3 regions of the Streptomyces sp. 147326 genome follow, and region 2 is predicted to be linked to each of the others. Evidence: riboswitches for the same ligand, from Rfam matches in the RefSeq annotation. Region 2 holds a riboswitch; each other region holds the start of a gene.
The links. A riboswitch is a leader RNA that binds a small molecule or an ion and turns the genes downstream of it on or off. The one in region 2 is predicted to bind cobalamin.

Region 1 (2,254 bases), 6.2 Mb from region 2:
ACGCTGATCGAGCCGGCCGCGATGCCGGCCGTGGCGGCGCCGACCACCAGCGCGCCCAGGAGGGCCAGCACGACGGCGTACGGGATCCCGGGGCGCCGCGCGGGCCCTGGCCGGCCTGCCTCGCGAGGGCCGGACCGGCGTTCCTCATGGAGGCCGGCCCCCACGGGTGCCGGAGCCTTCGCCCCGGTCACTGGACGAGGCCCGGGTGGAGCTGACGCGCCAGCGACTCGACGGCCGACGGCACCCGCACGCCGACCACGGTGGAAGACAGCGGCAGGACCGCGAACCGCTGGTTCCTGATCGCGGGCACGTCCTTCAGCGCCGGATGGGCGAGCAGGAACTTCTTCTTGTCCTCGACCGACCGGTCGCCGTAGTCGTAGATGACGATGGCCTCGGGAGCGCGCTGCGCCACCTGCTCGAACGAGACGTCGCCGAAGGCCTTGTCCAGGTCGGCGAAGAGGTTCACCCCGCCGGCCCGGCGGATCATCTCGTTGCCGATGCCCTTGCCGCCCGCGGTGAAGGCCGTCTTGTCGCCGCTGTCGTACACGAAGAGCTTGACCGCGGTGACGCCGGTGAGCCCGGCCTCGACCTTGTCGAGGGTGGCGTGCAGCTTCCCCAGCTGCTCCTCGGCCCGCTCGGGCACGCCGAAGACCTTGGCGACCGCGCGGATCTCCTCGTCCATGGCGGCCACGTCCACCGGGCCGGTGGGGCACTCCTCGGTGTTGAGGCGGGTGTTGATCCCGGCCTTGGCGAACGCGGCCCGGCTGCGTCCCTCCTTCTCGTCGAAGGTGGAGGTCCACCCGCCGTAGACGAAGTCGGGCTCGGCCTCCAGGAGTGCCTCGAAGGACGGGTACTCCTTGGAGAGGACCTTCACGCTGTCGTAGGCGGCCTGGTACTCGGGGAGGACCTTGTCGTCGAGATAGCCCGTCCCCACCATCGACTTCTCCAGGCCGAGCGCCAGCATCACCTCGGTCGCGTGCTGGTTCAGCGACACCGCGCGCTGCGGCGGACGCTGATAGGTGCTCGTCACCCCGCAGTTGGTGACCGTGACGGGAAAGCCCTCGGCGGTCGTGCCCGGCGAGGGGGTGGCGGAGGGCGCGGTGCCGCCTCCGCAGCCGGATATCAGCAGGGCGACGGCGAGCGCGGACAGCACGGCCTTCGGGTGGTTGCGGGGCATGGGTGGTCCTCTCACCGCGGATGGATCGGATGTTCTTCACGCCCTGTCAGGGGCACAGGGCACGGGGCACAGGAGCGAGCGGGCGCACGGGGCCGGGCGGGGTGAATCGCGCCACGGCTCGCGGGGACGGCAGGCGGCGGCCCCGCACGGCGGCCACGGCGCCTGGGGGCAGGGCGTCGCACGGGACGCCCGGGCGGCCCGTCGTCTACGAGGGGATCGGCCCCGGGACGTCGACGTCGACGTCGAGATCGGGGAGGCCGGTGTCGTGCTCAACGCACCCAGCGGTGGTGACGGTCTGGTCGGCCACGTCAACTCTCCTTCGCGAGTCGCGGCAGAAAGGCCCCGGGGAGGCGTGCCCCGGGCCCCCGCACGACGCTTCGTCATGCGGGCAGTGGCAGGTCTTCGGACTCGCGGGCGCGCCTGCCGGTCTCCCGGCGGGCACCTACTGGCCGTCGCTTCCCGGGACCGGTTCCGGTCCCAGTGCGTATGACGGCGGTCGTTCCCACTCACCGCTGCGGGGCAGTCCCGGATTCCCACCGGGTTCCCTCTTACGACGCGCCCCGTCCGGCTGACGGGTGCGAACCAGCTGCGCTCACAGCCTACCCGCGAGGCCCGCACCCCCCGGCCGCCCCTGCCCGGCCGGGGGCGGGACGCACCACCGCAGCTGGGCCGGAGGCCACAACTCCGCCTCCGGCCCAGAGGACGGTCACGCGCCGAGGCCCCGCGGCGTGCCCGGACACCTCCGTGTACGCCTTGCTTCGTGCTGCCCTGCCCGCATTCTGGGCAGCCTCGGCGCCGCCCTCTTCCTCCCCCTCTGCTCCTGGATCGTCTCGTCGTTCCGCAACCGGACCGCCGGACCGCCGGACCCCCGGCCGGAGTTCAGGAGGTGCCGGCGGGCTTCCCGGGCTGGTCGTGGGTCGAGCAGTGGATGCCGCCGCCGCCCGAGGCGATCGTGTCGACCGCGACCGGCACGTTGTCCCGCTCGGGGAAGTGCTCCTGCAGGATCCCGCGGGCCTTGTCGTCGGCTTTGCGGTCCCCGAACTTGGGCATGAGGACGGCATCGTTGGCGATGTAGAA
Region 2 (2,254 bases):
CTCTCGGCCATTCGGATGGCCGAATCCGGGTTCGCGAGCGCCGCCGACGTCGACACGGGCATGGAACTGGGCTGCGCCCACCCCATGGGCCCGCTCAAGCTCGCCGACCTGATCGGCCTGGACACCGTCGCGGCCATCGCGGAATCCCTGTACGAGGAGTTCAAGGAGCCGCTCTACGCCCCGCCCCCGCTGCTGCAGCGGATGGTCCAGGCGGGGCTGCTGGGCCGCAAGAGCGGCCGCGGGTTCCACACATACGACCGGGGCTGATGAGGGACCCGGTGGTGCCGCTGCGGGGTTGAGGGACCCCTGGTGGCACGGACAAGGAGCGCGGAGCGGCCCGGTGAGCCGCTCCGCGCTCCTGTCGGGAGGCGCTCCGTCCTGACGGACGCGGGCTTTCGGCCCGGACCGGAGGCCGGACTGGAAGCCGGACTAGAAGGCGGTCCAGGTGAAGGCCACCTCGTCGCCCGCCCTCAGCTTGAACTGGCAGCCGCCGACCGGGGTCGGGGTGCCGTTGACGGATATGGCCCAGTAGGCCGAGCCGCCGCCGCTGACGTTCTTGACGGAGTCCACGGAGAAGTCGTCGAAGGACGCGTACCAGGTGCCGTCCCACGCGAAGTAGTTCCGGCGGGCGGCGTCGTCGAGCGCGGCCGTCGGGGTGGGCACGGCCGTCGGGTTCGCCGCCCCGTTGGTGCCGTCGCACTTGTGCGTGCCGCCGGTCGCCGTGGTGACGTCGTGCCCCTTGGTGTTGACCTTCCCCTTGAACAGCAGCCCGTCGGGCCCCTGCACGGTGAGGGCCACGTTGACCTTCTTGTTCGTGTCCGGGGCGGTCTCGGCGTGCGCGACGGCCGGTGCCGTGGCGAGGGCGAGCCCGAGGGCCGCCGTGGTGATCAGGGCGCGGCGGGCGGGAGTCTGGCGCATGGGTGCCTTCCTGGCGTGAACTCGAGGTCGTGCGCCGCCGGCCCCGGTCGCCCCGGGCACACCGCGGTCCCGGGCCCGGGGAAGCGGACACAGGTGATCGGTGAGCCTGGGGCTCAGGGCTTCGTGCTGCAGACCGTGACAGTGGGAAGCCGTACGCACCACACGCTGGGTCGTCCGACTCGCGACGCGGATGCGCCGCACACGGTTGCAGGTCAGCGCCGGAATCACACCGGCTTCCCCCAGTCGCGCAGGCATTCAGTTATGGGTCGGGCATGTACCTGACCAGAGGCATCGTAGGGGCAGCCGCCCCGTCCCACCAGCACTCACCGGGACTCACCCGTCCGCACCAGGATCCACCCGTCCTCGCCGGCACGGCGGCGGCCGGCCGCCCGGTCGTCGGCGCGCGCACGGGGTGACGTTCTGGGATCGTGGACCACAGGTGCAGTCACACCGAGGAGCCGACATGTCCGGACAGTTCGAGGCGAGCGTCGAGATCGACCGGCCGGTCGAGGAGGTCTTCGCCTACCTCGCCGACGGGCGCAACGACCCGGATTTCAGCCCGCGCGTCCAGGAGATCACCAGGACCCCGGACGGCCCCACGGCCCTCGGCACGGTCTTCCGCAGCACGGTCAAGGACGCCGGGATGAAGACCGCCCGCGAGTTCCGCATCGTCGGCTTCGACCCGCCGCACCTGATCCGCTGGACCGAGCAGAGCAAGAACCTGGTCACCGCCGAGGGCGGCTACGACCTCGACGCCCTCCCCGGCGGCCGCACCCGGGTCCGGATCTTCAACACCCTGCACGGCCACGGCCTCGGCAAGCTGCTCGCCGGTATCGCGGTGAGCGCCGCGCGCAAGGACGCCCCCGATTTCGGCCGCCGTATCAAGGCTGCCGCAGAGGCGTCCCGCGCTTGACCGGCCGTCCGGCCGACCATCATCCGGGCGGTGTCAGAACCGCCCGGGCCCGGCCGGGATCGGCAGCGGCTTCGACGGGGCCAGGGACCCGCGCTGCTCGGCAGCGCTCGCCGGGTTCTGGCAGGTCACGTCCTGGGCGGGCAGCTTGCCCGTGGTCAGGTACGCGTGGACCGGCGCGTTGGCGCAGGAGGCGGGGTCGGCGAGGTACACCCCGTGGCCCTCACCGCCGGCCGCCAGCACCATCCGCGAGCCCTTGAGCGCGCGGTGCAGGCCCTGCCCGCTGACGAGCGGGGTCTGTGAGTCCCACTCGTTCTGCACGGTCAGCACGTTCGCCTTCTTGTTCATCGGCGTGGCCGCCTCGACCGGCCGGTCCCAGAAGGCGCACGGCTTGATGTTGGACGCGAAGTCCCCGTACAGCGGGTA
Region 3 (2,254 bases), 1.9 Mb from region 2:
CCTTGCTCCTCAGCACCCCACCGATGAACTCCAGTCGCAGCCCCTCCGCCTCGCGGGCCGCTATCCGGGCCAGGTGCTCGAACTCTGCGATCGTCATGTGGGGCCTGTCGGTCATCACGGTCATGCCTCGCTCGCCTTCCTCGACGGTGCTTCTTCGACCATAGCGCCGCCCGCCGACACCCGTCCTGCACACTCGACCGCATGGACATGGTGATCAGAACGGCGCTGCCCGCCGAATACGCGGAACTGGGTGAGATCACGGCGCAGGCCTACCTCGCCGACGGGCACCTGGACTTCAACGAGGACGACGGCTACCTGAACGTGCTGCGCGACGTGGCCGGCCGGGCCGCCCGGGCCGAGGTGCTCGTCGCCGAGCGGGACGGGCGGATCCTGGGCGGGGTGACCTTCGCCGCCCCCGGCAGCCCGCTCGCCGACATCGCCGCCCCCGACGAGGCGGAGTTCCGGATGCTCGCGGTGGCCCGGGCGGCGCGCGGCCAGGGCGCCGGTGAGGCTCTGGTGCGGGCGTGCGTCGAGCGGGCGCGGGCCATCGAGGGGGTGACGGGCGTCGTGCTCTCCACCCAGCGCAGCATGGCCGGCGCCCACCGGATCTACGCGCAACTGGGCTTCGTACGCGTTCCCGAGCGGGACTGGGCGCCGATCCCGGGCCTGACACTCCTCGCGTATCGGCTCAAGCTGTAGCCGCGCCGACACTACATGTGGGGGTTGCCGCATACGGCCGCCCCCACATGTATGCTCAAGGCTGCTGTCGCGCAGGGGAATCCGGTGTGAATCCGGAACTGTCCCGCAACGGTATGAAGTGTCCGCCTACCGGACACCAAGTCCGATGACCTGCCGACAGCGCGCCCGGCTCGACCGAACCGGGTGCCGACACGTCCGGGCCTCGCGGTTGGGCCGGTGGACGCCATGCGGTGTGTACGCGTTCCTACCACGCCCGCATGCGCCCGCTCGCGCCCCGCTCCGCCGATGACCGGGCCGAGCGAGGGAGAGCTCCCGCCGTGACCATCGCGCCTTCCGCACCGCGCGCCGAGTCCGTTTCTGGCGACAACACCGAGGGCCCGGGGGCCACGCTGCTGCGTACCCTCACCGAACTGACGGCGGACCTCCCCGACACCGACCCCGGGCGCGTCGCCGCCGCCGCGCTCCGCGGCCGCAGCTCCGCCGCCGACGAGGCCGAACTCCGCGGTCTCGCCACCGAGGGCGCCGCCGGTCTGATCTCCGAGGACCCCGCCTACTCGAAGCTCGCCGCCCGGCTGCTGACGCTGGCCGTGCGCGACGAGGCCGCGAGTCAGGGCTCCACCTCCTTCTCGGCCTCGGTCGAGGTCGGTCACCGCGAGGGCCTGATCGCCGACCGCACCGCCGAGTTCGTGCGCACGCACGCGAACCGGCTGGACGCGCTGGTCGAGCACACCCTCGCCGAGGGCGCCGACGACCGCTTCGGCTTCTTCGGCCTGCGCACCCTGCACAGCCGCTACCTGCTGCGCCACCCGATCACCCGTCAGGTCATCGAGACCCCGCAGTACTTCATGCTGCGCGTGGCCTGCGGCCTCGCCGCGGACGAGAGCGTCCAGGCCCTCGAGGAAGTGACCTCGCTGTACCGGCTGATGAGCCGCCTCGACTACCTGCCCTCCTCCCCCACCCTCTTCAACTCCGGCACCCGGCACCCGCAGATGTCCTCCTGCTACCTGCTGGATTCCCCGCTGGACGAGCTCGACTCGATCTACGACCGCTACCACCAGGTGGCGCGCCTGTCGAAGCACGCCGGCGGCATCGGCCTGTCGTACTCCCGCATCCGCGCCCGCGGTTCCCTGATCCGCGGCACCAACGGCCACTCCAACGGCATCGTGCCGTTCCTGAAGACCCTCGACGCCTCCGTCGCCGCCGTGAACCAGGGTGGCCGCCGCAAGGGCGCCGCCGCCGTCTACCTGGAGACCTGGCACGCGGACATCGAGGAGTTCCTGGAGCTCCGCGACAACACCGGTGAGGACCAGCGCCGTACGCACAACCTGAACCTCGCCCACTGGGTCCCCGACGAGTTCATGCGCCGCGTGAACGCGGACGCCGAGTGGTCGCTGTTCTCCCCGGCCGACGTGCCCGAGCTGGTCGACCTGTGGGGCGACGAGTTCGACGCCGCCTACCGCAAGGCCGAGGCGGAGGGCCTGGCCCGCAAGACCATGCCCGCCCGCGACCTGTACGGCCGGATGATGCGCACCCTCGCGCAGACCGGCCAGGGCTG

Region 1: linked by a shared signal. The riboswitch ahead of RIU97_RS34410 (ABC transporter substrate-binding protein) and the one ahead of RIU97_RS05910 (DUF4430 domain-containing protein) in region 2 are both predicted to bind cobalamin.
Region 3: linked by a shared signal. The riboswitch ahead of RIU97_RS13980 (ribonucleoside-diphosphate reductase subunit alpha) and the one ahead of RIU97_RS05910 (DUF4430 domain-containing protein) in region 2 are both predicted to bind cobalamin.

What each region holds. Positions count from the first base shown of each region.
Region 1 is NZ_CP134201.1:7,493,988-7,496,241, forward strand. It holds gene RIU97_RS34405 (FecCD family ABC transporter permease) at 1-71, opposite strand, end outside; gene RIU97_RS34410 (ABC transporter substrate-binding protein) at 188-1,177, opposite strand; cobalamin riboswitch at 1,553-1,779, opposite strand; partial or broken gene RIU97_RS34415 (agmatine deiminase family protein) at 2,057-2,254, opposite strand, start outside.
Region 2 is NZ_CP134201.1:1,269,694-1,271,947, reverse strand. It holds gene RIU97_RS05915 (3-hydroxybutyryl-CoA dehydrogenase) at 1-267, shown strand, start outside; gene RIU97_RS05910 (DUF4430 domain-containing protein) at 430-918, opposite strand; cobalamin riboswitch at 1,065-1,208, opposite strand; gene RIU97_RS05905 (SRPBCC family protein) at 1,382-1,831, shown strand; gene RIU97_RS05900 (alpha/beta hydrolase) at 1,865-2,254, opposite strand, start outside.
Region 3 is NZ_CP134201.1:3,209,655-3,211,908, forward strand. It holds gene RIU97_RS13970 (Uma2 family endonuclease) at 1-124, opposite strand, end outside; gene RIU97_RS13975 (GNAT family N-acetyltransferase) at 202-699, shown strand; cobalamin riboswitch at 741-872, shown strand; gene RIU97_RS13980 (ribonucleoside-diphosphate reductase subunit alpha) at 1,017-2,254, shown strand, end outside.